2 regions of the Aquabacterium sp. A3 genome follow, and region 1 is predicted to be linked to the other one. Evidence: predicted binding sites of a transcription regulator. Region 1 holds the regulator's gene; the other holds the start of a gene.
The links. The regulator NrdR, encoded in region 1, represses ribonucleotide reductase genes. The targets are predictions, from matches to a motif close to CACNANATNTNGTG.
Positions count from the first base shown of each region.

Region 2: a site for NrdR is predicted at 1,577-1,590, ahead of WNB94_RS02745 (ribonucleoside-diphosphate reductase subunit alpha). Genes of this name have one in related genera too.

Region 1 is NZ_JBBPEV010000002.1:497,031-500,439, reverse strand. Features, by position in the region: gene WNB94_RS11515 (pilus assembly protein) at 1-1,138, shown strand, start outside; gene WNB94_RS11510 (type IV pilin protein) at 1,167-1,610, shown strand; gene nrdR (transcriptional regulator NrdR) at 1,629-2,096, opposite strand; gene glyA (serine hydroxymethyltransferase) at 2,104-3,366, opposite strand.
Region 2 is NZ_JBBPEV010000001.1:622,686-626,094, reverse strand. Features, by position in the region: gene WNB94_RS02745 (ribonucleoside-diphosphate reductase subunit alpha) at 1-1,486, opposite strand, end outside; gene ampD (1,6-anhydro-N-acetylmuramyl-L-alanine amidase AmpD) at 1,740-2,315, opposite strand; gene WNB94_RS02735 (sigma-54-dependent transcriptional regulator) at 2,308-3,409, opposite strand, start outside.

The sequences.
Region 1 (3,409 bases):
ATCGATACCGGCCTCGGCCTACATCGGCCACATCCTGTCGCGCGCCGAGGCTGGCCGGCTGCCCAACGGGCAATGGGTGGTCGTGGTGGGCAACGGCATCAACAGCAGCATCGATCGGGCGGCCTTGCTCGTGATCGACGTGGCCAGCGGCGCGGTCAGCGCCATCCCGGTCGGACCCAGCGCAGACAACGGGCTGACCGGGGTTGCCGTGGTGCGCAACGCCAACCGCGACATCGTGGCCCTGTATGGCGGTGACCTGCAGGGCCATCTGTGGCGCTTCGAGTACAGCGCCGACGATGAGTCGCTGAAGGTCGGTCACGGTGGACGCCCGCTGTTCAAGGCGGGCACCCTGGACCAGGTGCAGCCGATCACGGCCGCCCCGGTGGTCACGCGCCACGATGCGCATCAGATGGTGTTGTTCGGCACCGGCCGGCTGCTCACCGAGGCCGACCGACAAACCACCCAGGTACAAGCCTTTTACGGCGTGCTGGACACCGTGCCCGCAGAGCAGCCCAGCGCAGACCTGGTGCCGCCCGGCGACGCCGTGGTGCCCCGCAGCGCCTTGGTGACGCAAACCATCTCGTCGTTCACCAACAGCGCCACCTCCACGTCGCCCTACACCTTCTTGTCCGTCAGCAACCATCCGCAAACCGCCGACAGCCAGGGGTGGGCACTGGAGTTGATCATCCCCCCCGTGGCCGGCAACGACCAGGTCGACACCCCCAGGGTGATCTACGAGCCCGTCCTGACCGGTGATTTTGTGCTGATCACAGCCATCTCCCCCTCGCCGGATGCCCTGGAGTGCGAACTGGCCGAGGGCCGCGCCTACGACTTCCTGCTGCCCGCCCTGACCGGCGCGCAGTACGACAAACCCGTGTTCGACACCAGCGGCGACGGCGAGGTCACCGACGTCGGCGACAGGAATGCAGCGGGTGTGGTGACCAGGGCGCCAGGCCGGCGCGCCATCCTCACGGGTGAGCGCGACAGCGGCTCTGGCCGGCGCAAATTGTCCATCCAGCATGGCCAGGGCGGCCTGGGCGCGGCCGACTGGCGGCTGCGGGACGCCTCGGTCATCCTTGACCGGGTCTGGCAGCGCATCCAGCCCCCGCCCGACCGCACACCGCCCCCCACCGACTGACGCCCACGCCATGACATCCACACCCCCCATGAGATCCGCGTCTCACGCCCAGGGCTTCACCCTCGTCGAGCTGATGATCGTGGTGGTCATTGTGGCCATCCTGGCGGCGGTGGCCTACCCGTCTTACAGCCAGCACGTGCAGCGTTCACGCCGGGCCGAGGCGCACAGCGCACTGCTGCAGGCCGCGCAGTTCATGCAGCGCTTTTATGCGGCGCACAACCGCTATGACATCGAGCTGGACGGCAGCACCGCCGTGGCGCTGCCAGACGGCTTGCAACGGGTGCCTGCTTCAGGCACCACCAGCTACGACATCGCACTGGACGCCGACGCGCTGGCCGCCGGCGCCTACACCCTGGTGGCCACGCCAACCGGCCCGCAGACCGGGGATGCCTGCGGCAGCCTCACGCTCACCCACACGGGCGCTCAAGGCATCACGGGCACACAGGCCACGGCGGTTGAATGCTGGCGCTGATGGGTGCTTGCCCGGCGCTTACTCGCCGTCACGCGCCTTCTTGCCACTTTCCTTGATGGCGGCCACGAACTCGCTGACGTCATCGAAGCTGCGGTACACCGAGGCAAAGCGCACATAGGCCACCTTGTCGAGCTTGCGCAGCTCTTTCATGACCCACTCACCCAGTTGGGTGGATGGCACTTCCTTGTCACCTGACTGGCGCAGGCGCGCCTCGATGGCCTCGATGGCCTGCTCCAGCGACTCTGCCGGCACAGGGCGCTTACGCAAGGCCAGCATCAGCGACGATTTGAGCTTGCTGCGCTCGTAATCGGTGCGCCGGCCATCGCGCTTGACGATGGCCGGCAGTTCGATTTCCGCGCGCTCATAGGTGGTGAAGCGCTTGTCGCAGCTGCCGCATTTGCGCCGGCGACGGACACTGTCTCCCTCGTCCGAATCCCGGGTTTCAATGACCTGGGTATCGGGGTGGGCGCAAAACGGGCAGCGCATTGAGCGATCAGCCTGCCTTGCCGGAGTACACCGGGAACTGACGCGTCAGGGCCGACACCTGCTCGCGCACGCGGGCGATGGTGGCCTCGTCATGCGGGTTGTCCAGCACGTCGGCGATCAGGTTGCCCACGGCCACGGCCTGCTCTTCCTTGAAGCCTCGGGTGGTCATGGCGGGCGAGCCCAGGCGGATGCCGCTGGTCACCATCGGCTTTTGCGGGTCGTTGGGGATGCCGTTCTTGTTGCAGGTGATGTGCGCCGCGCCCAGGATGGCCTCGGCTTCCTTGCCGGTCAGGTTCTTGGGACGCAGGTCCACCAGCATCACGTGGCTCTCGGTGCGGCCGGACACGATGCGCAGGCCACGCTTGGTGAGCGTCTCGGCCAAGGCCGCGGCGTTCTTCACCACCTGTTGCTGGTAGGCCTTGAACTCGGGGCTCAGCGCTTCCTTGAAAGCCACGGCCTTGCCGGCGATCACGTGCATCAGCGGGCCACCCTGGATGCCCGGGAAGATGGCCGAGTTGATCTTCTTGGCGATGTCTTCGTTGTTGCTCAGCACGATGCCGCCACGGGGGCCACGCAGGCTCTTGTGGGTGGTGCTGGTGACCACATCAGCGTGCGGCACGGGGTTGGGGTAGACGCCTGCGGCGATCAGGCCCGCGTAGTGGGCCATGTCCACCATGAAGTAGGCGCCCACCTCTTTGGCGATCTTGGCAAAGCGCTCGAAGTCGATGCGCAGAGCAAACGCCGAGGCGCCGGCGATGATCAGCTTCGGCTTGTGCTCACGCGCCAGGGCTTCCATCTTGTCGTAGTCGATGTCTTCCTGCTCGTTCAAGCCGTAAGACACCACCTTGAACCACTTGCCCGACATGTTCAGTTGCATGCCGTGGGTCAGGTGGCCGCCTTCGGCCAGGCTCATGCCCATGATGGTGTCGCCGGGCTGCAGCAGCGCGAAGAACACCGACTGGTTGGCTTGCGAGCCCGAGTTGGCCTGCACGTTGGCGAAGTTGGCGCCGAACAGCTGCTTCAAGCGGTCAATGGCCAGTTGCTCGACCACGTCGACGTGTTCGCAACCACCGTAGTAGCGCTTGCCAGGATAGCCCTCGGCGTACTTGTTGGTCAGCTGGGAGCCCTGGGCTTCCATGACGGCCGGCGAGGTGTAGTTCTCGGAGGCGATCAGCTCGATGTGCTCTTCCTGGCGCTGGTTCTCGGCCTGAACGGCGGCGAACAGCTCGGGATCGACGTTGGCAAGGGTGTGCGTGGCGCGGTCAAACATGAGGTGGCAGTCCTCTTCAAGAGAAGTTGATACCCAACCTGCT
Region 2 (3,409 bases), on a different contig from region 1:
CACCTTCCATCACGCGCTTCATGAACAGGTCGGGGATCCAGTTGGCGGTGTTCATGTCGTGGGTGCGGCGGCGGTCGTCACCCGTGTTCTTGCGCAGCTCCAGGAATTCTTCGACGTCCAGGTGCCAGGATTCCAGGTAGGCGCAGACGGCGCCCTTGCGCTTGCCGCCCTGGTTCACGGCCACGGCCGTGTCGTTGACCACCTTCAGGAAGGGGACCACGCCTTGCGACTTGCCGTTGGTGCCCTTGATGTGCGAGCCCAGGGCGCGCACCGGGGTCCAGTCGTTGCCCAGTCCGCCGGCAAATTTGCTCAGCAGGGCGTTTTCCTTGATGGCCTCATAGATGCCGTCGAGGTCATCGGGCACGGTGGTCAGGTAGCACGACGACAGTTGCGAACGGCGGGTGCCGGCGTTGAACAGCGTGGGCGTGGACGACATGAAGTCGAACGAGGACAGCAGTTCGTAGAACTCGATGGCGCGGGCTTCGCGGTCGATTTCGTTGAGCGCCAGCCCCATGGCCACGCGCATGAAGAAGGCCTGGGGCATCTCGATGCGGGCGCCATCGACGTGCAGGAAGTAGCGGTCGTACAGGGTTTGCAGACCCAGGTAGTCAAAGTTCAGGTCGCGTTCGAACTTCAGGGCGGCACCCAGGCGAGCCAGGTCGAACTGGCCGAGCTTGTCGTCCAGCAACTCGGCTTCGATGCCCTTCTTGATGAAGGTGGGGAAGTAATCGGCATAGCGCGTGGCCATGTCGGCGTGCATCACCTCTTCGCCGAGGATTTCGCGGCGGATGGTGTGCATCAGCAGGCGGGCGGTGGCACGGGTGTAGGCCGGGTCGTGCTCGATGCGGGTGCGGGCGGCCAGGATGGCGGCCTTGTAGACCTCGTCGATGGAGACGCCGTCGTAGAGGTTGCGCTGGGTTTCGGCCAGGATGGGGGCGGGCTTGACGTCTTCGCCCAGGCCTTCGCACGAGGATTCGATCAGGGCTTGCAGGCGGGCCAGATCGAGGGGCACGCGCTGCCCCTTGTCGATGACGTGCAGCGTGGGCAGGGCGGCGGCTTGTTGCTCGCTGGCCTGTTTGGCGCGCTCTTGGGTGCGACGTTCGCGGTACAGCACGTAGGCGCGGGCAATCTCGTGGTGGCCGCCGCGCATCAGACCCAGTTCGACCTGGTCTTGCACGTCTTCGATGTGGAAGGTGCCGCCACCCGGACGCGAGCGCAGCAGACCGCGCACGACGGCTTCGGTCAGTTGGTCCACCGTTTCGCGGACCGAGGCCGATGCGGCGCCCTGGGTGCCGTGCACGGCCAGGAAGGCCTTCATCAGGGCCACGGCGATTTTGCTGGGCTCAAACGAAACGACCGCACCGTTGCGTCGGATGATCTGGTAGGCGGCATACGCCGACTGACGGGGCTGAGGTGCCGCGTCAGATGGGAAGCCAGTGGCAGCAGATGGGTGAGACGACGTGGTGCTGGGCGTGGACGTTTGCATGTGATTCCCTTTGATGGCGTCGGGGCGGCAGCGGATGGCTGGCGGCCCGTCGGACGAAGGCCTCGATGGTGTACGAGGGTAAAACGCTGACACTATATATGGTGTCGCGACCTGTTTTGGACGCTACCGGTAGTGTCTGGTTGGCACTATAACGCCTTTTTTCGAGCGAGGCGACTGTGGTGTGCAAACTGCGGGAAATTGCGGATCGGGCAGTCCCGTTTGACAGCCAGAGACACCTTTGGCGTGCCGATTTTCAGCCTGCGAATCGCTGTCGATCCCACCCTGTCAGGGCCTGCAGCCGCGCCCAATCGAAGCCTGCCCCAGGGTCTTGTTTGCGCCCTGGCGCGATGTGCTCATGCCCCACCACCGCAGAGAGTGGCCACTGTTGGTGGAGATCACGCAACAAGGTGCTCAAGGCCTTGTATTGCGCAGGCTCAAAGGTGTCGCCCTCCAGCCCTTCCAGCTCAATCCCCACACTGAAATCATTGCAGTTGTCACGGCCACACCACGTCGAGGCACCGGCGTGCCAGGCGCGGTCGTGCACCGACACGAACTGCACCAGTTCGCCTGTGCGTCGGATCAGGAAGTGGGCCGACACCTCCATGCCCCGGATCTGATCAAAGTAGGGGTGGGCGTCCCAATCCAGCCGGTTGGTGAAGAGTTGTTCGATCTCGGGGCCACCATATTCACCGGGGGGCAGGCTGATCGAATGCACCACGGCCAAGTCCACAGTGGCATGCCCAGGGCGTGGCCCGAAGTTGGGTGATGGGCAGTGCCTGGCGTGCGCCAGCCAGCCGTCGCGCCAAGTGGGTGCCGGCCGATCACTCATGGCCCGCGCCTTCGCTGTCCGGGTCAAATCGATCGCCCAGCACGATGCCCTGCTCGTTGACCTGAACGCCAAGGCGGGCCATGCGGTACCGAATCTGTCGCAGCGACAGACCCAGACTGGCCCCCGCCGCAGTGCGGTTGTAGCGGTGGTGCTCCAGGGCCTTGACCAGCACGTCTCGTTCAACCTGATCCAGGTAGGCCACCAGGTCAGACGGCAGGGGCGGCTGGCTCACCGTGGTAGCACTCTGGTGGCCGACCGGTTCGGAGGGGTGCGCGGGGGACAGGTCGTCCAAGGTTGCTGCAGGCCCGGGCGGTGGGGGCGGCACGAGGCCGAGGTCGGTGGCCTCCAGCATGGGGTGATTGCTCAGGGCCACCGCGCGCTGCAAGAGGTTCTCCAGTTCGCGCACGTTGCCCGGGAATGGGTGGGCCTGCAAGGCTGCCAGGGCGCTGGCACCCAGTCGGGGCACGACGCTCAGGCCGTTGTCTTGCGCAATGCGTTCCAGGATGCGCTGGCTGAGCAGAGGCAGGTCGTCCAGCCTGTCCCGCAAGGGCGGCAGTGTCAGCTGGATCACATTCAGCCGATAGTACAAGTCTTGCCTGAAGCGCTGTTCCTGGATCTCGTCGGGCAAATGCTTGTGGGTGGCGCTCAAGATCCGGACATCGATCGGGACTTCGTGAGTCCAGCCGATGCCCCGTACCGCGCGCTCCTGGATGACGCGCAACAGCTTGCTTTGCATGGCCAGCGGAAGATCGCCGACCTCGTCGAGGAAGAGGGTGCCGCCTTGCGCCGCTTGAAAGAAGCCCTCCCGGTCTTCCTGCGCACCGGTGAAGGCCCCCTTGCGATAGCCAAAGAACTCTGCCTCCAGCAGGTGTTCCGGGATGGCGCTGCAGTTGACGGCGAGGAATGGCGCGTGCCGGCGGTGGCTGGCTTCATGGATGGCGCGGGCCACCAGTTCTTTGCCGGTGCCTGATTCGCCGAAGATGTGCACGGGCGCCATGTTGCGCGCCACCTTGTCGATCAGCACACGCACCTGCTGGATGGCCGGGCTGTGACCCAGGAGCTGGCGCGCGGCATGGGCGCCGGCACTGGGCGCC